Regions from separate parts of the Cohnella soli genome, predicted to be linked through region 1. Evidence: predicted binding sites of a transcription regulator. Region 1 holds the regulator's gene; the other holds the start of a gene.
The links. Region 1 encodes CtsR, which represses protease genes until heat stress. Its sites were predicted from a motif close to ATGGTCAATAAAGGTCAAACA; they were not measured.

Region 1 (16,200 bases):
GTATCGGTTCGGCGGCAACGAGACCGGATGGCCGTAGAAAACGTAGCCGGAACGGTGCGCGGGAAAATAACCGTTCTTGTCGAAAGCGAACGGCCGAACGAAAGGCGTGAAATATACGTTCGGTATTGCAGCTGCCGGTCGATAAACGAGATCGTCTCGAGACATGAGGGCAGCCGTTTCGTGGACGTCTTGGCCGATTTTGCGGAGCCGAAGAACGGCGATGCCGTTAGCGAACATGAAAGGGGAGTCGAATGTCGCTTCGGCCATGTCAGCTCTTTCGCATTGAATCCATGCTTGGCGGGGCGTGTTCAAATGAATGTCCATGTCCTGCTTGCGGAAATACGTGAACGACGCGGCTTCGCGTGGAACGCCATAGCTATCGAAGAGGAGGTCCATGTATTCGCCGCTGAATTGAATGAGCCAGCCGATGTCCATCAATTGCCCGAAGGGAACGGTGACCAAGGCGGTACCGTCCGGTTCCAGCAAATTGTAGATACGCCGGATCGCGCGTAGCGGGGCTTCACGGTCGCCGGATTTGTTCTCGCCATAGGCGTGCTGTCCGATATGTTCGACCGTGGACAGACAGAGGATCGTTTTATGCTTCGTGTCATAGTCCATCAGATCGACGTTCAGGACACCTGGCGCTTCTTCAAACTTGTCGAGCACGATGCGATTTGCGAGCGTGGGTTGCTTGGCCAACAGCTCTTCATAGTTGGCAAGCACGTTGCCGATCTCGAGATAAGGGCGGTCCGTCCCCGTCATCGTTTCTTGCAAATAACGCATCGCGATCGGCAGCTCTATCGTCCGTTCCGAACAATTGCCGTAAGGGAGCTGGTTGTACGGCAATGGCTGGCAATCGTACAGAAAATAGTTCAGGAGCGGCATATCCGCGAATCCCATAGGCCATATTCAGTCCTTCGCTAGAAAGTCGTAATGAAGTATATGCGACGCGTGCGGATCGGCATGGGTAGTGGCCTTTGATAGGCGAAGATAGGTCGAAACGGAGATGCCGCGCGAACGGGGCATTCATATACTGTCGGTAACGCGAGTATAAAGGAGTCGGTATCGGATGAGCTGTACGGGAGTGTATTGGGTCGGACCCGTATTCGACATGGGCGGTTACGGTAACGTATCCCGCAACTTTCTGCAGGCGCTGGAGGCTGCGGACATACCGGTGTACATCTCTCCGTTAATCGCTGGCAACCATCAGGACGAGATCGGCGAGAATACCGTCCAATGGCTGCAGCGGCTGTCCACCGACAAAATCGGGGACAGGGCGGTGTGCCTCGTTCATGGCGTGCCTGCGCACTTCCAACTGCCTGTACCGGATACGAGAGTCGTCAAACGCATCGGCATGACATTGTTCGAGACGGACCGCGTCCCCGCTGATTGGTCTTGGAGATGCAATGCGATGGACGAAATTTGGGTGCCTACCGCATTCAATTACGCCAGCTTCGCAGCTAGCGGCGTTCATCCGTCCAAACTTAAAGTCGTGCCCTATCCGATTGACGTCTCGAGATTTTATCCGGGCCGTCCGTATCACCAAATTACGTTCTCGCCTCCGTTGCGTCCTTTTTCATTTCTATATGTATTCGGTTTCGATTTTCGTAAAGGAATCGATCTGCTCGTAAGGGCATTCTGCCGTGAGTTTCGTGCCGATGAGGATGTCTCGCTCGTCCTGAAAGCTTATGTCCATAGCGGTTACAAGCCGGAATACGTCGCTTCCGTTATCAGATCTTACATTCCGGTCGATCGAACAGGCTCGCAGATTGTCGTCATCGTGGAGCCGTTCGGCGAACAGCAACTGATCGATTTATACCGAAGCTGCGATGCTTACGTCTCGATCGACCGCGCGGGGTGGGGCATGCCGGCGATGGAAGCGATGGCGCTCGGGAAACCGACGATTGGTCTGGATTGGGGAGGTTATACGGAGTTCATGAACGAGGATAACAGCTTCCTGATCAAGACGGAGCGCCAACTCGTGCCGGTGGACGCCCAATTGCAACGGGACCGCCCGGAGTATTACTTGGGCCATCTGTGGGCGGACATTCGCGCAGAGAGCATCGGCAAAGCGATGAGAGAAGTGTACATGGACAGGGTCAAGCGCGATCGTATCGGGAAAAAGGCGGCGTACGACGTTCACTTCAACTATTCTCCGGTTGTCATCGGCGATAAAATCCGGCAGTTGCTAGGTATCCTCTAATGAGATCCCTTGCCTAGGCGAACAACCCTATTTGGCTTGTGCTAGTTAATCGTCCATGCGGTTCGGATGGGCAGGCCATACAATAAACGGTACATTTGCGGCGGCAGTCGATGTGCCTGGATAGTGGTCCGTCGAAGCGAGCAAAGGGGATCTGATCTATGAAAATCGTCATCATGGCAGGCGGAAAGGGGAGCCGCTTGTGGCCGAGGAGCGTGGACGAGAAGCCGAAGCAATTTCTCGCGTTAACGTCCGAGGAAACGATGCTGCAGACGACATACCGCAGATTGGCCGGAGTTATGCCGTCGGAGAAGCTGTATGTCGTAACCGCCGCCACTTATCGGCCTCTCGTGTTCGAACAGCTGCCGGAGCTGGAAGGAAACCGGATCATTACGGAGCCGGTCCAGCGGGATACCGGGCCGTGCGTGGCGCTGTCGGCGCTTCATTTTCTCCGAGAAGGGGACGACGAGGCGCTCGTCATGATGCCTTCCGATCAACACGTGCCGAACATTGTTGCCTTATTCGAAGCGCTTGCGAAAGCGGAATCGGTAGCCGATGCTGCAGGCGCCATATTAACGCTTGGCATCGTGCCCGCAAGGGCGGAGACGAACTACGGTTACATCGTCGCATCGGAATCGGAAACGTTGGAAGGAGCACGGAAAGTCGTCTCGTTCGTCGAGAAGCCGCCGCTCGAAGTCGCCCAGCAGCTCGTCTCCAGATCGGATGTGTATTGGAACGGCGGAATAATCGTATGGAAGCCTTCCACGATCGCGCAAGCGATGAAGGAGCATCAGCCCGATTTATGGCACCGTTTGGAGTTGGCCGGCGGTCATCCAGAGAAGGTGTACGGCGATCTGCCCAAGCTTTCGGTCGATTATGCGATTTTGGAGAAAGCGCGCAATCTGTACACGATTCCGTTCCGCTACGAGTGGGAGGACCTCGGCAGTTGGTCGTCGCTTGAGCGGGTGAAGGAAGAAGATGCGGACTCGGACGGGAACATTGTGCAAGGTGCGGTTCATGCGTTCGAGTCTACTCGCAATATTATTTTCGCCGAAGGGCGCAGGGCGATCGTGATCGGTGCGGAGGATTTGATCATCGTGTCTACGGCCGAAGGTTTGCTCATTTGTCATAAGTCGAAAGAGCCTTATTTGAAAGCGATCGTTCAGCAAGTTGAAAAAAAAGAAGGAGGCGTCGGCTAAAAGTGAAGGCGCTCGTAACGGGGATATCCGGATTCGTAGGCAGCCATATGGCCGAATTTCTGCTGCGCGAAGGCGTGGAAGTCGTCGGCACGATCCGCAACCGCAGCCGCATGGACCACATTGCTCATCTGCTGAAAGACATTCGTTTGGCCGAATGCGAGCTGCGCGATCCGTTCTCGGTGGAAAGCTTGATCGGGACGGAGCAACCCGACCTCATTTTCCATCTGGCTGCGCAAAGTTTCGTGCCCACCTCCTGGAATTCGCCGATCGATACGATTCACAATAACGTCGCCGGAGAGGTAAACCTGTTCGAAGCCATCAGACGTTTCGGACTTGGTACGCGAATTCAGATTGCTTGCTCCAGCGAAGAATACGGCCAAGTTGAGCCGGACGAGACGCCGATTCGAGAGACGAACCCGCTCCGCCCGCTCAGCCCTTACGCGATCAGCAAAGTCGCTCAAGATTACTTGGGCTATCAATATCATAAGAGCTACGGTCTTCATGTCGTTCGTACGATTACGTTTAACCATACCGGGCCGAGACGCGGAGAGAACTTCGTCACTTCGAACTTCGCCAAGCAGATCGTCGACATCGAGAAAGGCAAGAAGCCGCCCGTCATCTACGTCGGCAATCTCGACGCGAAGCGGGACTTCACCGACGTGCGCGACGTCGTACGCGGCTATTGGCTCGCGCTCGAGAAAGGAAAACCCGGGGAAAACTACAACATCGCTTCGGGCAAATGTTATACGATCTCGGAAGTGCTGGCTCTGTTGCTATCATTCAGCGAAGTGAAAATCGAAGTGAAAACGGACCCTGCCCGCTTGCGCCCTTCGGATGTGGAAATTCTGCTCGGCGACTACCGCAAATTCAACGAAGCGACCGGATGGGCGCCCGAAATTCCATTCGAGAAGACGATGGAAGACCTGATCGAATATTGGCGAGCGCAGCCTTAAGGAACGACTGCTAAGGGGGAACGACCGACTATGTACACGATGTGCACGATCATCGCCAAAAACTACATCGCGTTCGCGCGGACGCTCGTCCAGTCGTTCCTCGAGCACCATCCGAACGGCAAAGCGTACGTGCTGCTGGCGGATGAGAGCGAAGGATTACTGGATGGCCACGAGAAAGATTTCGAGTGGGTGCATTTGAAGGACATCGGCTTGCCCGAGTGGCCTTCGCTTCGTTTTCAATACGGCATTACGGAGTTCAGCACAGCGGTTAAGCCGTTCCTGCTTGAATATTTGTTGTCCGTGCGAGGCGAAGAGCATGTCGTCTACTTCGATCCCGACATTCTGATCACGCAGCGGATGGACGACTTTTTTCAAGAGTTGCCTGAGTATACGATTGTGCTGACGCCACATATTTTGACACCGCTGCCCGATGACGGGCAGAAGCCGGAAGAGATCGATCTGTTGAAGTCGGGCGTGTACAATCTCGGGTTTATCGCGGTCACCCGCAAAGACGAGACGTTCCGTATGCTGCGTTGGTGGAAAGAGCGGCTGCTTCGGTATTGTCTGATGGACCCGGCCAAGGGATACCACGTCGACCAGCGGTGGATGGATCTCGTACCGGCGATGTACGAGAGTGTACGGATATGGAAGGATCCCGGCTACAATGCTGCCTATTGGAATCTGCACGAGAGGCCGATCGTCAACAACGGCGGAATGTACGAAGTCGGAGGACGTCCGCTGACCTTCTATCACTTCAGCGGATTCTCGGCAGACTTGTCCGTCATCTCGAAGCATCAGACGAGGTTTCAATGGCGGCATGCGCCTGACTTGCTCGGCTTGTTCCGGGACTATCTCGCGCGATTGACGTTGAACGGATACGCGAAGACGGCGGGCTGGCGGTATGCGTACCATTATTTCGATAACGGAATCGTCATTCCTGCGATTGCAAGGGAAGTGTACCGGAAGATAGGAGCGTCGCAAGTGTTCGGTAATCCTTTCTCCACGTTGACGCCTCACGGTTTTTACTTGTGGTTGTTTGCGCCGATGAGCTTGAGCGGCCGAATTCCGCGCTTGCTGAAGGAAATTTACGATATCCGCGTCGACCTGCAACGACTGTTCCCTGATCCGACAGGCGGAAGCAGGCACGGCTTGATGACATGGGCGCGGACGTTCGTCCCGATGGAATACGGCGTCGATCCGATCGTGTGGAATCCTGTTCTGGATTCGATGGGCGGATAGGAGAGTGAGGACGGATGGCGATTGAAGAAGGCGCGGGCGTGGATACGGGCGCAGGCACCGGCACCGGCACGGGAGCAGGCATGGCGCGCGGCGTTAATCTGATCGGATACGCTCGTTACGAGATGGGCATCGGCGAGTCGTGCCGGCTGGCGGCCCGCGCGTTGGAAGCTTGCGACATTCCGTTCGCAATATTGAATTTCGCTGGGGGCAACATGTCGCGCAGCGAAGACCGATCATGGGCGCATCGGGAGACGAATAAGCCGGAGTACGCCGTTAACCTGTTCCATATTAACGCGGACCAGATGCCTGTCGCTTATGCGGAGCTCGGAGAGCAATGGTTCGCGGGGCGCGTCAATATCGGTTATTGGCATTGGGAGCTGCCGGAATTTCCCGCGTTGTATGCGGAAGGGTTCCGCCACCTGAATGAGGTATGGGTGCCGACAGAATTTATCCGACGAAGCGTCGCCGACAAGTCTCCGGTTCCGGTTGCGACGATTCCGCACGGCGTTCGCGAACCGGAGCCGGTTCTGGCTGAGCGTGCGCGGTTCGGCTTGCCGGAGCGAAAGTTTCTGTTCCTGTGCATGTACGACACATACAGCTACTCCGCGCGCAAAAACCCGCAAGCCGTCTTGGCGGCTTACCGCGCGGCGGTCGTTCGTTACGGGATTCCTGCTGGGCTCGTTATCAAAATGAACAATCCGCAGCGGGCAGAGATCGATAATCTGAAGCGGGAGGCGGCAGGGCTGCCGCACGTGCGGATTATCGACCGCGTCATGAGTCGGGACGACGTGCAGCAGTTGATGCGTTGCTGCGATTGTTATGTGTCGCTGCATCGGTCGGAAGGGTTTGGCTTACCGCTCGCAGAAGCGATGATCATGGGCAAACCCGTCATCGGAACGAACTGGTCGGGCAATACCGATTTTATGACGCCGGATAATAGCGGGGCGGTTCGCCATCGTCTTGTCCGGGTCGGTCAGGATTTCGGGCCTTATAAGGCGCATCAGCTTTGGGCGGAGCCGGACATCGAACATGCGGCGCATCTGATGAAACGAGTCGTCTATGACGATGAGTGGCGGACAGCCATCGCGCGAAGAGGACGGGAGACGATACGCGAATCGTTCTCGCCGGAGGCGTCGGGGCGAGCGATGCGAGAGAGGCTGGAGAAGTTATGGAACGTATGAAGCGCTCGGCTGCGGGCGCTTTTTGGCGTGCGAGGGATGTCAGTTCGGGGCCATGTCGGAGGCGGAGGTTCTCTTGTAGTGTCCCGGCGCGATGCCCATTTCGGACTTAAATGTCTTGGAAAAATGATGAATGTCGGCGAATCCGCAATATTCGCTCGTTTTCTGCAAGGATACGCCATCTCTTAACAGTTCCGCAGCATGTTGAATGCGCAGTTTAATCAAAGTACGCTCTAGCTCATTGGGATCGATTGCTTGAAGATACGCTTGCATTCAAAGAAGCATTATTTTCCTCCACTGTGCCGGAAGTGGTTAAGGAGGCGGTATCCGCGAACTTGTCCGTGCTCAAATCGCCGACGGTGCTACGTCTGACTGACGGATCCTTGTACGGTTTCGAAGGCTGTATCGAGGATGTAGGCTGCTGCGAGGGGTCTTGCACGCACGTGTGGAATTACGCATATGCGGTTCCGTTCTTGTTCCCCCGTCTCGAACGCAGCATGCGCGACTTGGATTTCAAATACAACCAACGGGACGACGGCAAAATGGCGTTTCGGTTGATGCTGCCGATCGGACGGGAAAGAATGGACTGCGTTTGCGCGGATGGTCAATTTGGCGGCGTCATTAAAGCTTATCGGGATTGGAAAATATCAGGCGACACGGAATGGTTGAAATCGGTCTGGCCGGCGATTAAGAGGTCTATAAGCTATGCATGGTCAGACAGCAACGAAGATCGGTGGGATCCGGGAAAGACGGGCGTTCTCACTGGGCGACAGCATCACACGTTGGATATGGAACTGTTCGGCCCGAATTCGTGGTTAAACGGCTTTTATCTGGCCGCCCTCAAGGCTGGGGCCGAAATGGCTGATTACCTAGGAGAAGGAGAGACTTCGGAGGAGTTCGAAAGCATTTTCCGCAAAGGTAAGAAATGGGTCGACGAATATCTCTTTAACGGCGAATACTACGTCCAACAAGTGGATTTGACGGACAAATCTTTGCTGGAGCAATTCGATGAGGACACCTGTAATACCTTCTGGAACAAGGAATTGGGCGAAATCAAGTATCAGATCGCGGGCGGCTGCGCCATCGATCAAGTTCTCGCTCAGTGGCATGCGAATTTATGCGGAATCGGCGAGGTTTTTGATAGAGAACAGACTCGTTCGGCTTTGGGCGCCTTGTACCGGCATAATTTCAAGGCCAGCATGCGCGGTGAAGCGAATACCTGGCGGTTGTATTAGCTGAACGACGAGGGCGGCCTCGTGATCTGCACATGGCCGGAAGGGACGTACAAGCCCGCGATTCCGCTCACTTATAATTCGGAGACGATGACGGGCTTCGAGTATCAGGCGGCCTCTCATATGATTCAAGAAGGATTCGTCGAAGAGGGATTGTCGATCGTGCAAGCAATTCGGGATCGTTACGACGGCGAGAAACGCAATCCGTGGAACGAGATCGAATGCGGCAGCAACTATGCCCGATCGATGGCGAGTTATTCCTTGCTTCAAGCATATACAGAAGGGGCTGCCCCATAAGTCATGAAAGTGACTAAGGGGCAGCCCTTGTTTTGTGCTCACGATATAAGTTTTGCGGAGAATTTGGCCACCCGGTATCCAAAAGAAGCGAAGTGCCGTCTAGTCGTCTAAGTGTAAAGCATACAACTCATTTCAGCGTTTTCCTGAATTTTGGGAAATCAATTGCAAGAAAGTCATTTATTTCGGCCTATTTGCATCAAAACCGGCCAAGTGAAGAAAACAAATGCCGTTTGTGCAATTAAAAATCCCAGCCGTGGGAAAAGTCTTGAAACAGATGCCTTTTTTACAACAAGACAAAGACGCAAATCAGTAGCGAACAACGTTTGCATTTTTCAGAAAACGGCGTATAATGAGATTATAGTCAAAGAAAGTCAAAGTCAGAAACGGATCGGAGGTTAGAAAAATCTTGCGTAACATTACCGATCTTATCGAACACTACCTAAAGCAGATTTTGCATAACAGTTCCGAAGGGTCCGTCGAAATTCAGCGCAGCGATTTAGCTGACAAGTTCAGTTGCGTGCCGTCGCAGATCAATTACGTCATCAGCACCCGATTCACCATGGAGAAAGGGTATCTCGTGGAAAGCAAGCGTGGGGGCGGCGGATACATCCGGATTCAACGGGTTGACTTGCCTTCTCTTGAGACGGTACAGCATCATATCCAGCAAACGGTCGGCGATCAGATTGACCAAACCGCCGCGGAAGGGCTGTTCTACCAGCTAGAGCAGGCCCAGTTTATTACCCCGCGGGAGGCGATCTTGCTGAAGGCGGCAGTATCCCGAGAGGTGCTGACGCTGAAGCTTCCGCTAAGGGACGAAATACGCGCCAAGCTCGTGAAAGCAATACTTGTTGCCCTTCTTGGCAAATAGGCAATGGACTTTCGAAAGGAGGCGGATCAACCGATGCAATGCCAGGAATGCGGCGAACGGCCGGCCACGCTTCATTTTACGAAAATCGTGAACGGAGAGAAGGCCGAACTGCACATTTGCGAGTCGTGCGCCAGGGAAAAAGGGGAGCTCATCCCCGGCACTTCCAGCGGATTTTCCATCCATAACTTGCTGTCGGGCTTACTCGACTTTGAGACGATGTCCGCCGGATCTGTCGCTAAACCCCAGCCGACGGTGAAATGCGAGACGTGCGGCATGACATACGCTCAATTCAGCAAAATCGGCCGGTTCGGCTGCAGTCATTGTTACAAGCAATTTTCCGAACGGCTTGATCCGCTATTGAAGAGAGTGCACGGTAACACCGTACATGTCGGCAAAGTACCGAAGCGGGCCGGAGGCAAGTTGAAGACCAAACGGGAGATCGATCGGCTGAAGAAGGAAATGGTAAGCCGGATTGAACGGGAGGATTTCGAAACAGCGGCGCAATTGCGGGATCGGATTCGCGAGCTTGAGAAAGAAATGAGCGGCTGAAGGGCGGGAACGAAAGATGCCGAAACGAAAACACGTAACGACGGCGTTAAGCCAGTGGATGAACGGAACGGGGCCTGATTCCGATGTTGTCATCAGCAGCAGGGTCCGTATTGCCCGTAATATCCGGAACTTGCCGTTCCCGCTGATGGCGAATCCCGAGCAATCGAACTCCGCGATGGAGCAGTTGCTCGCAGTTGCAGATAACGGGCGGCTGAACGGTTTGGGCAAGATCGAGCAGATCAAACTGAGCGAGTTGACTGAGCTTGAGAAGCTTGTACTTGTCGAGAAGCATCTGATCAGCCCGAACCTTGCGAACGAATCGCGCAACGGAGCGCTGATCCTTAGTCCGCATGAGGACGTCAGCGTCATGATTAATGAGGAAGATCATCTTCGCATTCAATGCCTTGGCTCCGGGTTCCAGATCCGCGAAGCATGGGATTCTGCCAGTAAAATCGACGATATTTTCGAGGAGCAGGTCGATTATGCTTTTGACGAGAAGCATGGTTACTTAACGAGTTGCCCGACGAACGTCGGCACCGGCATTCGGGCTTCCGTAATGATGCATCTACCCGCTCTCGTCATGACGGGGCAGATCAACCGGATTTTGTCTGCCGTCACGCAAGTCGGTCTTGCGGTACGAGGACTGTACGGCGAAGGCAGCGAAGCGACGGGCAACCTGTTCCAGGTGTCGAATCAGATTACGCTCGGGCAGTCGGAACAGGAGATTATTGAAAATTTATTCCAGGTTGCAAGGCAAATGATCGAACATGAGCGCTCGGCCCGGAGTAAGCTATTATCCGAGTCCCGGCTGCGCGTGGAGGACAGGATACGGCGATCGTACGGCATTCTCTCGCAGGCGATCATTATCGATTCGAAAGAAGCGGCTCAACGGTTGTCCGACATCCGGCTCGGCGTTCATCTTGACCTGCTTCCGGAAGTTGACGGCCTCGTTCTGAACGAATTGCTCGTCACGACACAGCCGGGTTCCCTGCAAATGACTTATGGGGATGCGATGAATGCGGAAGATCGTGACCGGTCCAGAGCGGAAATGATCCGCTCGCGACTGGCAACTATTTCATAAATGTTTTATTCTAAATTTAAGGATCCAGTTCACTTTGGAGGTGTGTCTCATGATGTTTGGAAGATTTACGGAACGTGCGCAGAAGGTGTTGGCTTTGGCTCAGGAAGAAGCGGTGCGTTTGGGACACAATAATATCGGCACGGAACATATCCTGCTCGGATTGATCCGGGAAGGGGAAAGCATTGCGGCTAAAGCACTTATCGCGCTCGGTCTCGGCTTGGAGAAAATCCAGGACGAAGTCGAATCGCTGATCGGACGCGGCCAAGAACAACCGACGAACATTGCTTATACGCCGCGGGCGAAAAAAGTCATCGAGCTGTCGATGGACGAAGCGCGTAAATTAGGTCATACGTACGTGGGCACGGAACATATTCTTCTCGGACTCATTCGCGAAGGCGAAGGCGTCGCCGCCCGCGTCTTGAACAACCTGGGCATCAGCTTAAATAAAGCACGCCAGCAAGTGTTGCAGCTGCTTGGCAGCAACGAGAGCTCGTCGCAGAACCATGGCCCTTCTTCGAACGTCAGCACGCCGACGCTCGACGGCTTGGCTCGCGACTTGACGGCAAGCGCTCGCGACGGCAATATCGACCCGGTCATCGGCCGTTCGAAAGAAATCGAGCGCGTGATCCAGGTACTGTCTCGCCGGACGAAGAACAACCCTGTTCTTATCGGTGAACCAGGCGTCGGCAAGACTGCGATCGCCGAAGGTCTCGCGCAGAAGATCGTTGCTAACGAGATTCCCGAGACGCTTCGCGACAAACGCGTCATGACGCTCGACATGGGCTCGGTCGTCGCCGGCACGAAATACCGGGGCGAATTCGAAGACCGGTTGAAAAAAATCATGGATGAAATCCGTCAAGCGGGTAATGTCATTCTCTTCATCGACGAGTTGCATACGTTGATCGGAGCGGGAGGCGCGGAAGGCGCGATCGATGCCTCTAACATTCTGAAGCCGGCTTTAGCCCGCGGCGAATTGCAGTGCATCGGCGCGACGACGTTGGACGAATACCGCAAATATATCGAGAAAGACGCCGCGCTGGAGCGCCGATTCCAACCGATTACGGTCGATCAGCCGACGCCTGAAGAAGCGGTCCGAATCTTGCTCGGCTTGCGCGACCGTTACGAAGCGCATCACCGCGTGAAAATTACCGACGATGCCATCGAAGCCGCGGTCAAACTGTCCGATCGTTACATTCCGGATCGGTTCCTGCCGGACAAAGCGATCGATTTGATCGACGAAGCAGGCTCCAAAGTCAGGCTGAATTCGTACACTGTACCGCCTAACTTGAAGCAGCTTGAGACACGTCTTGAAGACATCCGTAAAGAGAAGGACGCTGCTGTCCAAAGTCAGGAATTCGAGAAAGCGGCCGCCCTTCGCGACACCGAGCAGAAGATCCGCGAAGAGCTCGACCATACGAAAAACCTGTGGAAAGAAAAGCAAGGCCGCACCGATTCCGAGGTAACGCCGGAGGATATCGCCCAAGTCGTCGCAAGCTGGACCGGCATTCCGGTTAGCAAGCTGGCTGAAGAAGAGACGGAACGCTTGCTCAAGATGGAAAGCATTCTGCATGATCGCGTCATCGGCCAAGACGAAGCGGTTAAAGCGGTATCTCGCGCCATCCGTCGATCCCGTGCCGGTCTGAAAGATCCGAAACGTCCGATGGGTTCGTTTATTTTCCTTGGTCCAACGGGCGTCGGTAAGACGGAGCTCGCTCGCGCCATCGCAGAAGCGATGTTCGGCGACGAGAATGCGGTCATCCGCATCGACATGTCGGAGTATATGGAGAAGCACTCCACATCGCGTCTCGTCGGAGCGCCTCCGGGATACGTCGGTTACGACGAAGGCGGTCAGTTGACCGAGAAAGTACGTCGCAAGCCGTATTCGGTCGTGCTGCTCGACGAGATCGAGAAAGCCCATCCGGAAGTGTTCAACATTTTGCTTCAAGTGCTTGAGGATGGTCGTTTGACCGATTCCAAAGGTCGTTCCGTCGACTTCCGCAACACACTGATCATCATGACGTCTAACGTCGGCGCAGAGCAGATCAAGAAGAACTCGACTTTGGGCTTCACGGCTGCGCAAGATGCGGGCAAAGACTATCAGAACATGAAAGATAAAGTGCTTGCGGAGCTGAAAAAATCGTTCCGTCCGGAGTTCCTGAACCGGATCGACGAATCGATTGTTTTCCACCCGCTGAACGAAGAGCACATCGCCGAGATCGTCACGCTGATGGCCGACGACTTGCGCAAACGCCTCGCCGAGCACAACGTCACGTTCGAACTGACCGAAGCGGCTAAAGCGTTCCTTGCCAAAGAAGGCTACGATCCGCAATACGGCGCTCGTCCGCTGCGTCGTGCGATCCAGAAGCATATCGAGGACCGTCTGTCCGAAGAACTGCTGCTCGGCAAGATCGCCAAAGGCCATTCGCTCGTCATCGACGAATCGGAAGGCGGGCTCATCGTCCGGCAGAAGGGCGAGATCGAGCTGACGAAAGCGTAAGCTAGGTCGTCTTTCAGGACGATAACAAAACAATGCATGCAGCTTCCAAGGCTGCGCGATTACTGCCAATGCGGCGGTGATTGCGTGGCCTTTTTGCGCCTACCGATTCCGTGCCGTTGTGCTGTGATAATATCATTATGTTTCGTATGGGTAAGTGGCCATGTACGCTTTCGGATATGCTATAATATTGTCACATTACGTTCCTCATGCCTCCGGGACCCGGTCCGCAGGTCGGCATTTGATACGGCAGAAATACAGTTACTAAGTGCCATTTCATAACCCGGAGGAGGAACGAAACATGAGCCAGGCTACGTTGGACTTGATTCTCGTTGAGTTGCGCAACTTCAGAACAGAAGTCAACGAGGAGTTCCAGCATGTCCATGCAGAGATCCGTACGCTTAAGACGGATGTGCAGGAGCTCAAGGCAGATGTCCAGACGCTCAAGACAGACGTGCAGACGCTCAAGGCAGACGTGCAGAAGCTCAAGGCAGATGTTGAGATTCTCAAGACAGATGTGCAGAAGCTCAAGACAGATGTCGAGACGCTCCAGACAGATATGGAAAAAATGCATAAGGAACAGCAGGCATTCGGTAAGCGGCTGAACAGCCATAAAGAGATGTATGCCCAATTGATCGGGACAACCGTCTCCATTAAAAACATGATAGCGGAGCAGAATGAGGAATTGGAGCGTCGGGTGTTCTACCAGTTTCATTCCCAAGCCGCAAGCATCGAAGTGCTGTACCGCGAACAACTGTCTATGAAAAGGGACATTGAACTATTGAAAACGGCTATCCAAGCATAAGTCTACGAATTCCTTTTATTCAGATAACAAATTAGGCCCCCTTGATCCGGTTTCCCGGACTGAGGGGGCGTTCGATTTTTGTAGGAGAGTAGCAAGGTGGTTAAAGTGGTGCTATATTGGTGGAAAGAATCGTGATATCAATACCGCGTTTGTGAATTTCGCCTAGCAAAAGGTCGATGAATTCTTCCTTGAGGTTAAGCTTGATTGCAGAGAAATAGCTTTCTAGCAGCGCTTCGTCGCTCAGTGTGTGCAACAACATGTCCCACGTCTTTCTTCTGAATTCCAACTCTCGTGCATTTCCCGCGTTTTTTCTTCCGGGCCAAACCCAATGCTTCCGGGCAACCGAGCGATTCGGGCGCTCCATATTCAGATTTCACGCCTTCCGATTCCGTAGTTTTTAGGGAAAATCCGTTAAAGTAGTATGTGATAATCTTAAGTCGAATTACTAGGCTCAGCATCTCATTTCTAGTGCGTTTTCATGTAAAATTGACGTGCTTTCATGTGTAAGCGAAGGCGGTAGGAATGCAGCAGGGGGCGTAATTGGAAATTCGATGTCCCGCTTTTGGATTTCGATCAGAAGAAGTTCTATGAAATCTTGATCCAGCATCAGTGTTGTTGCGGTTAAATAGCATTCCAGCAGTTGATCGTTGGTAAGTGTGTTCATCAACATTCCCCATGTCTTTCGTTTGAGTTCCAATCCACAATTTCCGTTATCAGAATTTCTATTCATTCAAGGTAAAAAATGTTAAAGTAGTATATGATTATCTTACGCCAATTATCGAGACGGAACAGCCCATTTCTGGTACATTTTGACGAAAGAATGATGCAAAGCGAATTTGCACAATGTCTATAGGCTGCTAGGGGATGGTGCATAAAAAAAGAGACTGCCTGTATTTTCAGGCAATCTCTTTTTGAAGGATCTTGGGGCGAAGCTAGGCCCATAATCCTTGGGGACCAGTTTGTTGATATTGCTCTTTGCCTTTCATCAAACTTCAACTGTACGTTGCCCTTTCATTGCTCTGATTATTGAACTTTTAATTACATCGTGTGAAGCGGGGGACCATACGACTTCTGACATCAGCAGCCATCTCCCTTTAATACGCGTTATATTCAGTTGTCCATATGCGGGAGCAGAATTGAAAAAGTAGAAAATCATTGGGTCGTATCTTACGTTTATACGCATAGCAATGCACTGCCAAGAATGCAAGTCGTGAAGGTAACACTATCGGCGAAGAAGTTCCCACCCATTTAATGTAAGGGAAATGCAAAAGTTGTTGATGGGAAATCTGGAGGGATGCAAATAAAAAGAGACCGCCTATGGTGAGGGATCTCTTTGATTAGGCTTGAGGGCAACATTAGGCCCAAGTGGTTTTGGGACTAGCTTGGTATTGCGTTTTGTCTTTCGTCAAGCGTTCGACTACGCTTTTCTCCTGCGGAAGCAAATTGTGCATCTTGTTAGCCTTAATGCCCTGGCTTTTGAATTGCTTAATTACATCGTGTAATGCTGGGGACCATACGACTTCTGACATTGGTAACCCTCGCCCTCTTTTAGAATTAATTTCATAGTGCTAAGTCTTTTATACCATAAAATTTCGTGAAAAGGAGAAGTTTGTCGAATGAACAAGAAATTATTTTTCGTCTTGTTTCTTGTCACTTTCATATTGCTTCAAACTTGGTATTTATATGTAATTTTCGATCGCCCATATATCGGACTTGATCTGCAAAAAAAGGAAAGCCAGTGGATCGTTGCTTACGTGTATGAGAATAGTAATAATGCTCTAACAAAAAATGAGGTCAAAGTCGGCGATGAAATCGTTGAAGTGGACGGACAGCGAGCAAATCAATTTCCATCCGTTATGAAGTGGAAAACGGTTGAAGGGGCGAAATCGATTGTCTACCTTAGAGCTGGGGCCGAATTTAGAATCGACATTGTGAAGGATGCTCTCTTGTCTAGCTATGATTACTTGGCATTAGCGGGCGAAACAATATGTTTTGTAGTCGCCGCTGTATTATATAAACGAATGTCGCATATTCGATCGGCCAACTACTTAGCACTATTATTTCTGTCGATGGGCGGAGCGTTTATGAGTTTGGTAGCTTCGATT
Region 2 (16,200 bases), on a different contig from region 1:
CTTGCGAAAATCGCCAGCCGGGACTAATATGTCTTGTAAAAAGACCGGATATCGCGTACGACGCGCGTATCCGGCCTTTTTGCATTTTATCGCAGTATGCGCGACAACAGCTCTTCCTCGCGGGATCGGAAGTAGGACACCGACTTCAAGACCATACTGTCTAACAGTTCCGCGTCCGGCTTGCCGTACATCGCGGGGTATGGATCCCCGCCAGGTCCAAGCGGCTCCGGCGTCACATACTTCCCTTCCTGATTAAAACCCATGACGTATAAAGCCATAATGATCGTATCCAAGTCCATCGAGCCTTCTCCGAGTGCACCGCGATTGCTATCCGCCAAATGCACGTTCAAAAGACGTTCTCCCGCGTGCAGCAGCGCTTCGCCGATATGCGTCTCTTCCGTTTGCATATGGAACACGTCAGCATTAATATGCCGGACTCCCGGGTGATCGACTGCATCGATATAGGCGTGTGCCTCAGCGATCGTATGAACCAGGCTGACTTCGGCGGAACGTATCGGTTCGATCGCCGCTTTCACGCCATACTCCGCGAAGACATCCGCCACGCGGCGCAGCGTGTCAACGCTTCTATGAAACTCCATATCGTCGTTCCTCGCAGGACGGCCTACCGCCCCTGGAACGACTAACAAATAAGAGCCTCCAACCGCGGATATGAACTCGACTTCTCTCCTTATGTAATCGATCGCCGCTTGACGATGGATTGCCCGGTTGCTGGATAAATCATTATCCGGCGAAAATATTCCGCAAACACCGGATACTTTCATCCCGTGTTCCTGCAAAATGCGGCGAGTTTCATCGGCGTCATAGCCAGTATCCGGACCATGATGGTTACCGTGGAGCTCAATGTATTCGATGCCGGCCGCACGTAATCTTCGCGCCGACTGCTTCAGCTTTTCCACGCCGAATCCCCAGTTGCTCCATGAGAAGTTCAGTCTCTTTTGCAGCCGTTCCGGTTGCTTATTCGCCAGCTCCAGAAAAGCATTGCGAATGCTTTCGTTTTTACGTTCGAAATGTTGAAGCGCCATGTTTATCTCTCTCCCCCACCGTATCGATACTTCATAATCCCAAATTTATCGAATATCATCAAGAACCTTTTTCCTTATCCTTGATTAAAGACGCACACTCCGCAAAAAGAGACGGATCCAGGTATACCGCCTGAATCCGTCTCTTTTGTATTTATTCCAAGACAGGCGCAGATGCCGCTTGAATGGCGCCGTACGCCCAGTGGCTCGCCGGCACGTCCTTATAGCTCGGCATTCCGGATAGCACCGGCTTCCGGCCGATAATCCGGTTGATGATAACGACCGCCTCGGCGCGGCTCAGCGCTTGACCCGGACGGAACGAACCATCTTGGAAGCCCGACATTATGCCAGAGGCTTGCGCCGTTAGAATCGAGGCCTCCGCCCAATGACCGGAGATATCCTTGAACCCGTTGCCGTTGTTTACTTCGGCGCTATTGGCGCCTCTATTGACGATTGCGGCCGCGATCATCGCTATTTCCGCGCGAGTGACCGGTTTGTTCGGGTTAAAGCTGCCATCCGGCTCCCCCCTCATCAGGCCGAGCTTCGCGACTTTGGAGATCGCTTCTTTCGCCCAATTCATCGCGGGAACATCCTTGAAAACAGTCACTGAATTCGTTCCTTCGCCCGGAATAACCTTCGCTAATATCGAGGCCAACTCGGCTCTCGTGATCGTTGCGTTAGGCTTGAAAGTTCCGTCGGCATAACCCGCAAGGTAAGGTGTCTGCTTTGCGCTCGATTGAGCGTCGCGGTATGCCTGCATGCCATCGACCTTCACAACCGCGAACGTGCTGAATTTGCTTACATCGAATGTCAAACCGGATGAGACGCTTCGCGGCAATATCCATTCGGTCGTGCCATCGCTATGATCGACGTATATGCCAAGCTCCGACCGATCGCTCTCGCTTGTCGCTGGCAATGTTATCGTAACCGGACGATCTTGCAAATTCGTCCCGATATCCACCGGCACGCCGATGATACGGAGCGCACCATGCCCTGCCTTGTTTCTAACTCCCACGTTGCCGTCCGCTCGTTTCGCGAGCTCGTCCTGTTTGCCTTTACTTCGGACGGGAGCGAAATTCAACTCGATCGGCCCTTTGACATCTTTCCAAGAGCTAGCAGGAATCGCAAGGCTTACACCGTTGACATTCAAGCGTAACGACAATCCACGCTCCGCCAAGAGCAATACTACGTCCGCCGGAATCGTCACTTTCGTCTCATCCACGATGCTTTCCGTATCCGGAATCGTCAAACTCAACTCTCCCGAACCTTTAAGCCGATCCGCCCATTCGGCAAGTCGATCTTTGCTTAGCTCCAACCGATCGCTCGCGCGTCCGCCGGCATCAATCGTGCGTGTCAGCGGAAGCTTTCCGAGCACGGTTCCGTTGCCCGTTACTTCCAGTTCGATGATGGTCGTTACGTGCGGGGCTCCATTGCTTCCCCCGATCGGGCCAAGAACAACTTGCTTTGCGCTGAACGCTGATACCGCAGCGTTCAGCGCAGCCAACGCGCTATCGACGTCGGATTGGCTCGCTAACGGATCGTCCAGCACGCCTCCGGCAGCGTCGATCGCATTTTGAAGAGTCGCTTTCGAGCCTCCCGGATACTGCCCATTCGCCTGCCCTTCGGTCGCGGCATCGTGTTTATCTTGCGCGGTATTAACCGCCGTTTGCAGCGCCGTTAGGTTAACGTGGATCAATTTCGACTCGAATGCCGTTACCTCAGCGTTCAACGACGTTATCGCGTTATTGACCTCGATCTGGCTGGCGATAAGATTTTGCTTTACATAAATAGCCTCGTTAATAGCCGTTAGAAGATCGGCCTTTGAGCCTATCGGGTATTGTCCGTTCGCACCGCCTTCGACCGAAGCTACGAAAAGCGTCTCGGCGGAATTGATGGCGTTAATTAACGCCGCTTTCTCGATTGGCGCAGGCATTGCCACGCTTAGCCGGTCGCTTTCCGATTTCTCCCCCGTCTCGTCCGTCACGGTAACGTATGCGTTCGATGCCGCGATACCATTCAGAATGTCGATTCGTACCGTTCCTCCCGCGATCGCGCTCGTGCCTCTTCCGATTTCGCTGCCGCTCGTAGGCGCATCGTAGACTTTGACGACTCCTCCCGCAGGTACATGATCGACGAACAACACGTCCGCGCCGTCTCGATTATTGATGATACGGACATCTGACGTATCCGGCGTCGGCGTTTTATCCATTGCCGTCAGCGTAAGTCCTATGAACGAGTAATTGTTGACGGGAATTAGGTTCCCATCCAAGATCGCAATAAACGCGCTAGCATTCGACGTCTCGTTGGCCGGTAACTTGATTTCGTCTCCGCCAGCCGTACCGGACATCGTTAACGTATAGGATTTCCCTGTTTCGAAGTTGTGGTCGAATACGAACTGGAGCATATCGCTGCCGATGACCAGCGAATTATTTTGAGGTGTTAACGAAACGCCATCGGTGTTGTTTATTAGCTTGAAATCGGTATACCGAATGGAAGAACTGTTCAAAATCGGCACGTTGCCTGCTGCGCTCGGCAAACCGATCTGAAGAATATAAGCGGAGTTTCTGGAAGGCGTGAACGTTAAGATCGGATCGTTCGGCTTGAGCGCGTAGCCCGATTTCATTTTTACGTTCATAACCGGCGTCGATTGAAACGGACTGGATGGCTCGGGCATTCCGTTCGTGAGCTCGAACTCGCTTGGACTTAGCAAGTTACCCGCGCGATCCTGGAACACCGTTGAACCGGCGGTTCTTTGAAACGTTATTTTTTGCCCGTAGGAGATCGAAGATTGAGTAACGATTATTAATCCTCGCGGTTCGCCGATAATCGCCGAAACGTAAACGATTGTCGCGGGTACGTCATCGATCTTCAGAACGAAATCCGACGCTGTCACTTCCGGCGGTTCCACGCCCTCTTCGCCGCTCCAAAAAGGCTCGCTGAATACAACGGCCGCGCCGTTGCCGCTCATGCTGCCTTCGGCAACGACGGGAGCCGTCCGATCGAGCGTAATCCGAGTCGTATGCTCAGTCGTGTAATCCGACGTACCGTCCGTGTAGCGAATCTCATAATGAATATCGTACTCCCCGTCCTGGCTCAATGCGTTCAGGATATGCGTATCGAAATCCACCTTGAAAAGGCCTTGCGCCATGTCCGTATCGTACATGACGATGCCTCCTCCTCGCGTTGCCTCCCAAGCTTCGTTCAAGCCATTCCAATAGCGGCCGTCACTGATCCGCTGGATCACGAAATTCGCCTGAGTCAGCGTATAGCCAACCTGCACGATAGTCTGCAATTCCAGATGGTCGAGTACACTCACCGCGCTTCCGTTAACCGGCAACGTACTTGTAACCGTCACGGGATCTGCCGCTTCGGCCCGAGTTCCGGCGGAGGCGAACAACCCGACAACCATCGCTATAGCAACAATTAAACTCTGAAACGATCTTCTTTGCGCTGATCTTATCCCCAACATCGCTCTACCTCTTTCATGGGCGTATTAGCATTCACTCTGCGTCATCCCCCATGCTAACAGCGCTCACTCCCAAAATACTCCCAAGCCGGTCGGGGTCATTCATCCGGCCGCTGCCCCGCGTCTCCGTATCAATTCCCGCTCAAGACTCTCGAGACCTTTTTCCATCGCCCAGTAATGATTCGATCTGAATATCGGCTTTAGCACCGGAGACAGCAATTTAAGCAGCAATCTCTCAGCATTGACGTACCAATCGAATCGTACATTCACGTATTCCCCGTCCTGCTCGAACTTCCAAGTGCCATGGCCGGCCAAGTCCCCGGATGCCTTAAGCGACAAGGAATATGGCGCGTTTTCAGCCGTTTTGCAGGACCTCCAGCGCAGCTTGTAAGGCAGCTTGCCTTTCGAGAGGATAGCGTACACCTCGTTCCCCGTCTCCCTGTCGGTACCTGCTGTCTGAATATCCAAATAGACGTCCGGCCACCAGCGCTGATAATCCTTGAAATTGGAGCATACGTCGTAGACTTCTCGAATGTCTCCCTTGATCCGCCATTCCGTTGGCATACAATACTCATTTGCACCCATCGTTTTCCTCCCGCTCTTGATATCATGACTTGCCTGGTGATCTGCACCGCCACCTCGACCATACCTATTTTTTAAGATAACAGCGCTCACTCCCAAAATACTCCCAAGGAACACGAAAAAAAGACCGAACCATGCGTCGATCGCAATGGTCCGGCCTTTCGGCTCCGGTGGTTCCCGGTATGGAAGCTTACTTGAAGTTCTTAAGGTTGTAGAACGCTTTTTTGCCCGCGTAGGAAGCCGTCGTTCCCAGCTTGTCTTCGATGCGGAGCAGTTGGTTGTATTTCGCCACGCGATCGGAACGGGAAGGTGCGCCCGTCTTGATCTGACCCGCGTTCGTAGCGACAGCGATGTCGGCGATCGTGCTGTCTTCGGACTCGCCGGAGCGATGGGAAATAACAGCCGTGTAGCCGGCGCGTTGCGCCATCTCGATGGCGTCGAACGTCTCGGTCAAGGAACCGATTTGGTTAACTTTAACGAGGATGGAGTTGCCGATGCCGTCTTCGATGCCTTTGGACAGACGCTCGGTGTTCGTTACGAACAGATCGTCGCCGACCAGTTGGATTTTGCCGCCCAATTTCTCGGTGAGCAGTTTCCAGCCTTCCCAATCGTCTTCGGAGCAGCCGTCTTCGATCGTGATGATCGGATATTTGTCGGCCCAGCTAGCGAGCAAGTCAACGAACTCTGCAGGCGTGTACGATTTGCCTTCGCCTTCGAGGTGGTATTTGCCGTCTTTGAAAAACTCGGTGGAAGCAACGTCCATGCCGAGGAATACGTCAACGCCCGGTTTGTAGCCGGCTTTCTCGATCGCAACGAGAATGGTGGAGAGCGCTTCTTCGTTGGAAGCGAAGTTCGGAGCGAAGCCGCCTTCGTCGCCCACTGCCGTGTTCAAGCCTTTGTCTTTCAGAACGGATTTCAGTGCGTGGAAAATTTCCGCGCCCGTACGAAGAGCTTCAGCGAAAGTAGGAGCGCCAACAGGCAGAACCATGAATTCTTGCACGTCGACGTTGTTGTCCGCGTGAGCGCCGCCGTTGATGATGTTCATCATTGGCACAGGCAATTTCTTGGAGTTGAATCCGCCCAGGTAAGCGTACAAAGGCACGTCCAATGCTTCGGCAGCCGCGCGAGCAACAGCGATGGACACTGCGAGGATCGCATTAGCGCCCAATTTTGCTTTGTTCGGCGTGCCGTCCAGCGCGATCATTTTGTTGTCGATCTCGACTTGATCAAGCGCGTCGTAACCGATGATCTCGGGCGCGATGATCGCGTTCACGTTCTCGACCGCTTTCAGTACGCCTTTGCCCAGGTAACGGCCTTTGTCGCCGTCGCGAAGCTCTACCGCTTCGTATGCGCCGGTGGATGCGCCGGATGGCACGATCGCGCGGCCAAGAGCACCGGATTCCAAACGAACTTCGACTTCAACCGTCGGGTTGCCGCGGGAGTCAAGCACCTCGCGTGCGTAAACGTCAGTAATGATCGTCATGAGTAACACTCCTTAATGGGGTTTAAGTTTAATGTGCTATCGGCCGGAGCGTTAGACGATTAACGTCTTGCCCGTCATTTGCTCAGGCTGAGGCAGTTGCATAAGCGTTAGAAGCGTCGGCGCAACGTCCGCCAAAATGCCGCCTTCGCGCAGCGAGTGACCCGATTGCGTAACGATGCACGGAACCGGATTCGTCGTATGCGCCGTAAACGGACGTTCGTTATCGTCGATAACCATGTCCGCATTGCCGTGGTCGGCGATAATGACGCACACTCCGCCTTTGCCCGTGACCGCTTCGACGACTTTACCGAGGCATTCATCCGTCGCTTCGACCGCTTTGATCGTCGGCTCCAGCATGCCGGAGTGGCCGACCATGTCGCAGTTGGCGAAGTTCAATATGATTGCATCGTGATGGTCGCCCTCAATCTCCTTCAAGAGCGCGTCCGTCACTTCGTAGATGCTCATCTCCGGCTGCAGGTCGTACGTGGCGACCTTCGGCGAATTGATGAGAATACGCGTCTCGCCATCCAGCACGTGATCGCGCCCGCCGCTGAAGAAAAACGTAACGTGCGGATACTTCTCCGTCTCCGCGATACGAAGCTGCTTCTTGCCGTGCTGCACGAGCACTTCGCCGAACGTATTGTCCAGCTCTTTAGGCTTATACGCGACAAAACCGCCTACGGTTTCCGCGAACAGCGTCATGCAGACGAAATACAAGTTTTTCGGGAAACGATCGCCGCGATCGAAACCGCGGAAATCCTCGTTCGTGAATACGTTCGACAATTGAATCGCGCGGTCCGGACGGAAATTAAAGAATATAACCGAGTCTTCCGTTTCAACCAGTCCGACCGGTTTGCCGTCCGCACCGACGATAACCGTCGGTACGACGAACTCGTCAAATACGGATTTCTCGTAAGATTCCTTTACCGCTGCAATCGGATCGATCGCCGTTGGGCCGTCTCCATACACCATAGCACGGTACGATTTCTCGACACGGTCCCATCGCTTGTCGCGGTCCATCGCATAATAACGGCCCTGAACCGTCGCGATGCGGCCGACGCCGACTTCCTCGATTTTTTTCTGCAGATCGGTCAGGTAGCCTACTGCGCTATCCGGAGAAACGTCGCGGCCGTCAAGGAACGCATGAACGTACACGTCGTTCAGGCCTTCCTTCTTGGCCAGATCCAGCAGTGCGAACAAATGCGCAATGTGGCTGTGCACGCCGCCGTCCGACAAAAGGCCATACAGGTGGAGCTTCTTGCTGTTATCTTTTGCATGCTTCACAGCGCCGAGAAGCGTTGAGTTTTCGAAAAAATCTTTGTCGCGGATCGATTTGGAAATGCGGGTCAAGTCCTGATACACGATACGACCGGCGCCGATGTTCAAGTGACCGACTTCGGAGTTGCCCATCTGGCCCTCCGGAAGTCCGACCGCTTCGCCGCTCGCCGTTAGCGTCGTATGCGGGTACGTGTTCCATAGCCGGTCGAAATTCGGCTTGTTCGCTTGCGCGACGGCGTTGCCGTGCGTGTTTCCGCGAAGACCGAAACCGTCGAGGATAATGAGCGCTACCGGTTTAGGTGCAGTCATCTTACTTCGCCCCTTCGACAAGCGCTACGTACGAAGCCGGCTCCAAGCTCGCGCCGCCGACAAGGGCACCGTCGATGTCGGATTGGCCGAGGTATTCGGCAACCGTGTTAGGCTTCACGCTTCCGCCGTATTGAATACGTACTTTCGCCGCAGCTTCCTCGCCGAATTGCTTGGCGACAACGCCGCGAATGTAGGAGATCGTCTCGTTCGCTTCCGCGGACGTCGACGATTTGCCCGTACCGATCGCCCAGATCGGTTCGTAAGCGATAACCGTAGTCGCAACTTGCTCAGCCGTCAAACCGGCAAGTGCGCCTTCCGTTTGCACACGAACAACATCGTTCGTCGTGCCCGCTTCGCGCTCTTCAAGCTTCTCACCGACGCAGACGATCGGTACGATGCCGTGGCGGAACGCAGCGTGAGCTTTCTTGTTCACGATCTCGTCCGTCTCGCCAAAATATTGACGGCGTTCGGAGTGACCGATGATGACATAATGAACGCCGAGGTCTTTTAGGAACACCCCGCTAATTTCGCCCGTGTATGCGCCGCTATCTTCGAAGTGCAAGTTTTGCGCGCCGACTTTGATCGACGTGCCTTTAACCGCTTCGACAAGAGCCGGCAGCGCCGTGAACGGCGCGCAGATGACGCTTTCTACGCCTGCGACTTCTGCTTTGCCTTTCACTTCGGAGACGAAAGCCGTCGCTTCGCCGACCGTCTTGAACATTTTCCAGTTGCCCGCAATAATCGGAGTTCTGCTCATAGTCTCACCTCTATTTGTCGTTCAGGGCTACGACGCCCGGAAGTTGTTTGCCTTCCATGAATTCCAGGGAAGCGCCGCCGCCCGTGGAGATGTGGTTCATTTTATCGGCCAGGTGGAACTTCTCAGCCGCAGCAGCGGAGTCGCCGCCGCCGATAACCGTGTAAGCCGCCGTGTCAGCGCATGCTTGCGCAACCGCGCGCGTACCGTTGGAGAAATCGTCGACTTCGAATACGCCCATCGGTCCATTCCATACGACTAACTTGGAGTTCTTAATGACCTCCGCGTAGATTTCACGCGTTTTCGGTCCGATGTCAACGCCTTCCTTGTTCGCCGGAATGCCGTCGATGCCGACGATATCCATGTTGACAGCCGACTTAAAATCTTCGGAAACGACGATATCGACCGGAAGGAGGAACGTTTTGCCGAGCTTCTTCGCCTTTTCCTTGAACTCGAGAACGAGGTCCAGCTTGGAGTTGTCGCAAAGCGACAAACCGATCTCATGACCTTCCGCCTTGAAGAACGTATAGGAAAGTCCGCCGCCGATGATGATATTGTCCGCGATCTCGATCATTTTGTTGATAACGTCGATCTTGTCCTTAACCTTCGAACCGCCCACGATTGCCGTAAACGGACGCTCAGGGTTGTTCAACGCTTTGCCAAGCACGTCCAACTCTTTCTCCATCAACAAGCCGGAGACAGCCGGAATGTGGTGCGCGATGCCTTCCGTCGAAGCATGAGCGCGGTGCGCAGCGCCGAACGCGTCATTCACGAACAGATCCGCAAGCGAAGCGAATGCTTTCGCCAATTCAACGTCGTTGCTCTCCTCGCCCGGGTGGAACCGCACGTTCTCAAGCACAAGCACGTCTCCGTCCTTAAGCGCATCAACTTGCGCTTGCACGCTTGCGCCAACCACTTCATCCGCTTTCGCAACCGGCTTGCCGAGCAATTCGGACAAACGGGCAACAGCAGGCGTCAGACGCAACTCTTCGACAACTTCGCCTTTCGGACGGCCGAGGTGGCTCGCCAAAATGACTTTCGCGCCCTTCTCGATCAAGTATTTGATCGTAGGCAGCGTCTCGCGAATACGCGTGTCGTCCGTAATGGCGCCATTCTCGAGCGGCACGTTAAAATCAACCCGGACAAATACTTTCTTCCCTGCAACATCGACGTCTCTAACGCTTTTCTTGTTCAAGAGTCAAACCTCCTAGGGGATGCTTGGTTGTATGTCTCCGGGCGCAAAGCTAGGCTCCAAGCTAATGGAGCCTTGCTCTATGTCCTTATGTGTATATCGGTACTTCGAGCGGCGCGAGTCAGCGCGCGGAAGTGCAACGCCCTTGACCTTGCACTTGAACTTCGCACTTCAAGCGGCGCAGACAGCGCACAGAAGTGCTAAGCCCTTGACCTTGCACGATGAGCGGCGCCAGTCAACGCGGAATCGTGCACGCATTTGCTTCGGACTCGCAGCGCGCGCAATCGCGCGAATCGAATCCCCCGCCCGCTCCTAAGTAAAGCGTAGTCCCGGTTTGCGAAGCAAATCCGGGACGTAGCGATCTATGCACATTGTAACCCCCACCCGCTCGTCGGTCGATCATACGGCAATTTGCGGGTGTCCGGAGGGCGCGGCCCTTTGGGGTCCCCCTTCCTGGAGGAAGGGGGATTTAGGGGGATGGTCGAAATTTCTTCGAAGAAGAAACTTAAAGACCTTTAGAAGCGATGAAGGCAGCCAAATCCACAACGCGGTTGGAATAGCCCCACTCGTTGTCATACCAGGAAACGACTTTAACCATGTTGCCTTCGACGACCATCGTTGACTGTGCGTCGATCGTGGAAGAAGCCGGATCGCCGTTGTAGTCGCTCGAAACGAGCGGCTCATCGGAGTAGTTAAGGATGCCTTTCAGCGGACCTTCTGCAGCAGCTTTCAGAGCCGCATTGATTTCTTCAACTGTTACGTTGGATTTCACTTCAGCAACGAGATCCGTTACCGAAACGTTTTTCGTCGGAACGCGGAACGACATGCCGTTCAGTTTGCCTTTCAATTCCGGCAATACGAGGCCGATCGCTTTCGCTGCGCCCGTGGAAGAAGGTATGATATTTTCTGCGGCAGCGCGAGCGCGGCGCAGGTCTTTGTGCGGCAAGTCAAGCACTTGCTGGTCGTTCGTATAGGAGTGGATCGTCGTCATCATGCCTTTAACGATGCCGAATTGGTCGTTCAATACTTTCGTGAACGGAGCCAAGCAGTTCGTCGTGCAAGAAGCGTTGGAGATGATCGTGTGAGCAGCTGGATCATATTTATCTTCGTTGACGCCCAAAACGATCGTGATGTCTTCGTTCGAAGCAGGAGCGGAAATAATGACTTTTTTGGCGCCGCCTTTGAGGTGCAGCTCGGCTTTTTCTTTCGCCGTGAAAATGCCCGTGGATTCGACGACGATTTCCGCGCCAACGGAAGCCCAAGGGAGGTTGCCCGGATCGCGTTCTGCGAACACTTTGATCGTTTTTCCGTTGACGATAAGAGCGCCTTCGCCCACTTCAACGGTGCCGTTCAGACGACCATGCGTAGTGTCATATTTCAGCAGATGAGCCAGCGTGCTGACGTCCGTCAAGTCATTGACCGCTACGATTTCTACGTTCGGGTTGTTGAGGGATGCGCGGAAAACGTTACGTCCGATACGTCCAAATCCGTTAATACCCACTTTTACTGCTGCCATGGTTGGTTCCTCCTTGGAATTAAAGCTTTTTTATATGTCAGGCGCCAAAGCGCCGAGACCTCGTTACCTAATAGGATTACCCGTTATTCGAGCTTGAAACTGCATCTGATCGCTTCGCTGCGAATCATACGTGCTTTAATGCCTCGGCAGCCGCCGCTTCGTCCGTCACTAGAACGTCGTCGTGACCGAATCTCATAACCGAAGCGATCGCTTCTCCCTTGCTTCGACCGCCCGCGATGCCGATGACCAATCCAGCCGACTCGATATCGTCAAGCCTGAGCCCCGCCGTCGCCATCCGATGCACGACCTTCCCCGCCCGGTCAAAATAGTACCCGAACGCTTCCGCCAGCGCACCGTCTTTCGCAAGCTCATCTTTCGTTTCTTCGCTGAGCTTCCTTCTACTCGCCATTGTGATCGCGTCTCCGATACCATGAACGACGATTCTCGCGCCGCGGATCATATCGACCACTTCGCGAACGTTAGGCTCCTGCATGATCGTCTGATAGGCTTCTTCGCTCAGATGATCAGGCACATGGAGCATTCGATAACGCGCTCCGGCTCTCTTGGCTAGCTCCGCAGCGATCGTGTTCGCCTGATAATCGACGCTCTCGCCCAAGCCGCCTCTTGCAGGCACGAACCAGTTGTCTTTCCATTGCGATGGATTGGAAAATTGCGATGCCATCCGAGCCATCGTCGACCCGCCCATAACGGCTACGACATCCCCCGACGATAGGCTCTCACGCAGTACGCGGCTGCCGGCCCTGCCAAGTTCCATCTTCGTATGCTCCGATTCGTCCGAATCCCCGGATACGATAATGACCCGCTTCAATCCGAACGCCTCGCGCAGTCGATCTTCCATGTCCGATAATCCAAACAGTTCCTTGACGATCGGCTCCATCTCTTCGACTAGCTGTTTACCGCTCGCGCTCAGCGTCATGCCGGAAGGCGCCATATCAAGCAACCCTTGCGCACGCAGAAGTTCGAGCTCGGCCCGCAACACCCGCTCCGTCATGTCGACGCTTGCGGCTAACGTACGTCTGCCGATCATCCCCGCCAAACCGATACGATGAAGAATGTCGTACCTCTTCTCCATCACTTGCAAGATGTCGGGCAACAGCTTTTTCTGAATATCAACGATTTTTCGCATAGTTCCCGCTTTTCCTCCCGAGACCGGATGGCTTTTGCCGGCTTCGATGCGAATGTTGTGGCGACTTCGATTGATTGGGACCTAAAATGTCCCGCATAAACCTTTTTAGTCCCACCCTTATTTTAGCTAAATTTCGTCTTTCGCGCAAGTATTGCCGTACACGAAAATTACAAATTTAAAAACACCGTAAACCCTTGCATTCTAACCATCTGCGGAGTATAATAATTTTTGCTGTATTAGCGAGCGCCCGTGGTCCAACGGATATGACGCAGCCCTCCGAAGGCTGAGATTGAGGTTCGATTCCTCACGGGCGCGCCAACTTTTATCATTGAACTTAACCCGACCATGACATATGGTCGGGTTTTATTTTTTTGCTAGCAGCCACGCCCAAACATCTCTTTGACTTTCTTTGACTTTTGTTCGAAGATTCGCTATGATAAGAAAACCGCAAGCGATTCATAAGATAAACAATTATGAGGAGGGACGCCACCATGAGTTTCGTACCAATGGTTGTCGAGCAAACCAATCGAGGAGAACGGGCTTACGATATTTATTCCCGGCTGCTCAAAGACCGCATTATTTTCCTCGGAACGCAGGTTAACGATGTTGTTGCCAACTCAATCATCGCCCAATTGCTTTTCTTGGCGGCCGAAGATCCCGAGAAAGACATCCACCTGTACATCAACAGCCCCGGCGGCTCCATCACGGCGGGTATGGCTATTTACGATACGATGCAATTCATTAAGCCGGACGTTTCCACCATCTGCGTCGGTATGGCCGCTTCGATGGGAGCGTTCTTGCTAGCAGCAGGCGCCAAAGGCAAACGGTTCGCGCTTCCGAACAGCGAAGTGATGATTCATCAGCCGCTCGGCGGAGCTGAAGGTCAAGCAAGCGATATCGAAATTCGCGCGCGCCGCATCTTGAAGCTTCGCGACAAGTTAAACGGTATCTTGTCCGAACGCACCGGCCAACCGCTGGAACGTATTGAGAAAGACACCGACCGCGACAACTTCATGGAAGCCGAAGTCGCCTGCGAGTACGGATTGATTGACAAGGTCATCGACAAAGTGAACTAAATGCGTCAAACTCCGACTCCCCCAGCGGGATGTCGGAGTTTTTTTGTAGGTAACCCCCCTATATCACACTCCCCCTCTTGTGTCAACAAAAATTCAAAACTTTGAATGCCCCCTCTTCGGCTTTAACAATTCATGATATGCTATTTCCAGAGGTTATTCCAATTGCAACCAGTTATAGCGATCTCCTAGGAAACCTAGAGGAGGGAATTTATGTCTAACCGAGCCTATCCGTATTTAGTGAATACCACTTCCGAGAACCTTTCGTCTTCCGTGCCTTCGCGCAGCTACTACGAACGCGAACACGACACCCATATCGACATGATTGCAGCCCGCCGACTCAGCGACAAAGCATCGTTGCTTCGCCCGCTGAAGGATGAGCATCTGCTCGAGGTTTATCGTGAAGCCAAGAAAATGAATCTTTCCGCTGAATTCATCGAACTGCTTGAAGAAGCGCTTTCCATTCGGCAAATGCATCAGTACAAAGAAGCTTAATCTGCTCAGAACTTGCAAGCTTTGCCATGGAACGCCCCCGGCAACCGGGGGCGTTTTTGTTTCGCCTCAGATCATATTCCGGCCATATAACCCCAATAAAAAATGAGTTGCCTGAATGCCGCTACGAAGCGGCATTCGGGCAACTCATGTGATTAAAGGTAATACGCGATAAACTGACCTCGTTTACTGCATTTCGTACTGCACTGTCACTTGCGCGCTGATCTCGATTTGTCCGGTCTGCACTGAAGTCGCCGCTGGAGCCGCCGACATTTTCGCCATCGAGTCGAACATGGCGCCTGGGTAAGGGATCGGGCTGGTGCCTGAATCGCTCTGCACAACGTTGATGACACCTTTGAGTTGCCGCTTCGAAGACGTGGCGAGCACTCCGGCTTTGGCAGCGGCGTTGTCCATCGCCTTCTTGAGCGCATCAAGCTCATATTGCTCCCGCTTCTCGGTCGAGAACTGCACGCCGTTGACGCGATTGGCACCGGCAGTCGTTAAAGCATCGAGCAGATTGCCGATTTCCGTCAGCTTGCGGTAAGACACCTGGATGGAGTGAACGGCAACGTAACCTTTCAGCACCTGTCCGTCTTTCTCTGTGTAGTTGTACTCGGGTTGCACGTCAAAACCAGTTGTCTGCACGTCTTTCTTGTCGATGCCATACTTCTCGTACAACACTTTCTCGACGCCCGCGAATTTGGCCGCATTCGCTTGCTGGGCATCCGTCGCTTTCGCTCCGCGCGTCTCTACCGCCACGTTTACGTAAGCGATGTCCGGATTTGCTTTAATCGATCCACTAGCGCCAACCGTAATCGTGTAAGGTGTCGCCCCCGATGCCGCCGCCGTTTCCGCCGAAGCCACGTTGCCCACTCCCCTTCCGAATCCGATCCAAGCCACCGTCAACACCATCGCTGCGGCTACAGCCCCTTGCAACCATACGCGTCCTTTCAAACGAAACAACCACCCTTCGCTTGTTATCATGCATTATATCTGACGTGCCTGACTAAACAATTGTTTTAAAATATTGTCCAAAAACGCAAAAAGCTCCCATCGGGAGCTCCATGCTACGGTTGCTTATTGGTTTTCGAGTTCTTCTTTGCTGACCAACTGGACTAAAGCGGTTACAGCCTGCTCTGCGTCCGAACCTTCCGCGCTTATCGCGACTTCCGTACCGGAGCTGATCGCCAAACTCATTATGCCCATAATGCTCTTCGCGTTTACTTTCTTTTCATCCTTCTCCACGAAGACGTCAGAGGAGAATTTATTGGCTTCTTGCACGAATAGTGCCGCCGGTCTGGCGTGAAGTCCCGTTTTAAGCCGAACGACTACCGGCTGTCTCGTCATGGACCGGATACCCCCTATCTTTGTTCGTCCCGCGCGTCGGGACCCCCGAGCTACAGTTTCCAACCTATTATAACACTTAAGTGAACAAATACGCCATACGGATTATGCCCCGCCATTCCGGATTTTTTCCGCCCATTCGTCGAGCTTCCGGAGTCGATGGTTCACGCCCGACTTGCTGACCTGCCCTTTCAGCAGGTCGCCGACTTCTTTCAGATTAATATCCGGATGCTGCAGTCGAATTTCCGCGACTTCCCGCAATTTGTCCGGCAAGTTGTTCAAACCAACTTCTTTCTGAAGCAACTTGATGTTATCGATCTGCCGCACGGCCGCCCCGATTGTTTTATTCAAGTTCGCCGTCTCGCAGTTGACGATTCGATTAACGGAATTGCGCATGTCCCGCATGATGCGAACATCCTCGAATTTGAACAACGCCTGATGCGCGCCAATAATGTTCAGAAATTCGATGATCTTCTCGCCTTCTTTAATATAAAGAATAAAGCCCTTCTTCCGCTCAATGAATC

Region 2: the regulator CtsR is predicted to act here: its motif matches at 13,164-13,184, upstream of clpP (ATP-dependent Clp endopeptidase proteolytic subunit ClpP).

Annotation. Positions count from the first base shown of each region.
Region 1 is NZ_JBHSMI010000004.1:38,973-55,172, reverse strand. It holds gene ACFPOF_RS02810 (hypothetical protein) at 1-900, opposite strand, end outside; gene ACFPOF_RS02805 (glycosyltransferase) at 1,070-2,203, shown strand; gene ACFPOF_RS02800 (mannose-1-phosphate guanylyltransferase) at 2,362-3,399, shown strand; gene ACFPOF_RS02795 (GDP-mannose 4,6-dehydratase) at 3,402-4,352, shown strand; gene ACFPOF_RS02790 (hypothetical protein) at 4,383-5,591, shown strand; gene ACFPOF_RS02785 (glycosyltransferase family 4 protein) at 5,606-6,772, shown strand; gene ACFPOF_RS02780 (helix-turn-helix domain-containing protein) at 6,812-7,042, opposite strand; gene ACFPOF_RS02775 (GH116 family glycosyl hydrolase) at 7,021-8,004, shown strand; gene ACFPOF_RS02770 (hypothetical protein) at 8,026-8,298, shown strand; gene ACFPOF_RS02765 (CtsR family transcriptional regulator) at 8,705-9,166, shown strand; gene ACFPOF_RS02760 (UvrB/UvrC motif-containing protein) at 9,200-9,715, shown strand; gene ACFPOF_RS02755 (protein arginine kinase) at 9,732-10,796, shown strand; gene ACFPOF_RS02750 (ATP-dependent Clp protease ATP-binding subunit) at 10,846-13,293, shown strand; gene ACFPOF_RS02745 (hypothetical protein) at 13,592-14,095, shown strand; gene sda (sporulation histidine kinase inhibitor Sda) at 14,196-14,459, opposite strand; gene ACFPOF_RS02735 (sporulation histidine kinase inhibitor Sda) at 14,547-14,759, opposite strand.
Region 2 is NZ_JBHSMI010000002.1:54,311-70,510, reverse strand. It holds gene ACFPOF_RS00780 (Bax inhibitor-1/YccA family protein) at 1-27, shown strand, start outside; gene ACFPOF_RS00775 (sugar phosphate isomerase/epimerase family protein) at 87-1,043, opposite strand; gene ACFPOF_RS00770 (S-layer homology domain-containing protein) at 1,195-4,509, opposite strand; gene ACFPOF_RS00765 (SRPBCC family protein) at 4,609-5,091, opposite strand; gene eno (phosphopyruvate hydratase) at 5,279-6,571, opposite strand; gene gpmI (2,3-bisphosphoglycerate-independent phosphoglycerate mutase) at 6,623-8,158, opposite strand; gene tpiA (triose-phosphate isomerase) at 8,160-8,915, opposite strand; gene ACFPOF_RS00745 (phosphoglycerate kinase) at 8,926-10,107, opposite strand; gene gap (type I glyceraldehyde-3-phosphate dehydrogenase) at 10,610-11,620, opposite strand; gene ACFPOF_RS00735 (sugar-binding transcriptional regulator) at 11,745-12,767, opposite strand; tRNA gene ACFPOF_RS00730 (tRNA-Arg) at 13,011-13,085, shown strand; gene clpP (ATP-dependent Clp endopeptidase proteolytic subunit ClpP) at 13,259-13,843, shown strand; gene sda (sporulation histidine kinase inhibitor Sda) at 14,054-14,335, shown strand; gene ACFPOF_RS00715 (SIMPL domain-containing protein) at 14,519-15,286, opposite strand; gene ACFPOF_RS00710 (HPr family phosphocarrier protein) at 15,410-15,679, opposite strand; gene whiA (DNA-binding protein WhiA) at 15,782-16,200, opposite strand, start outside.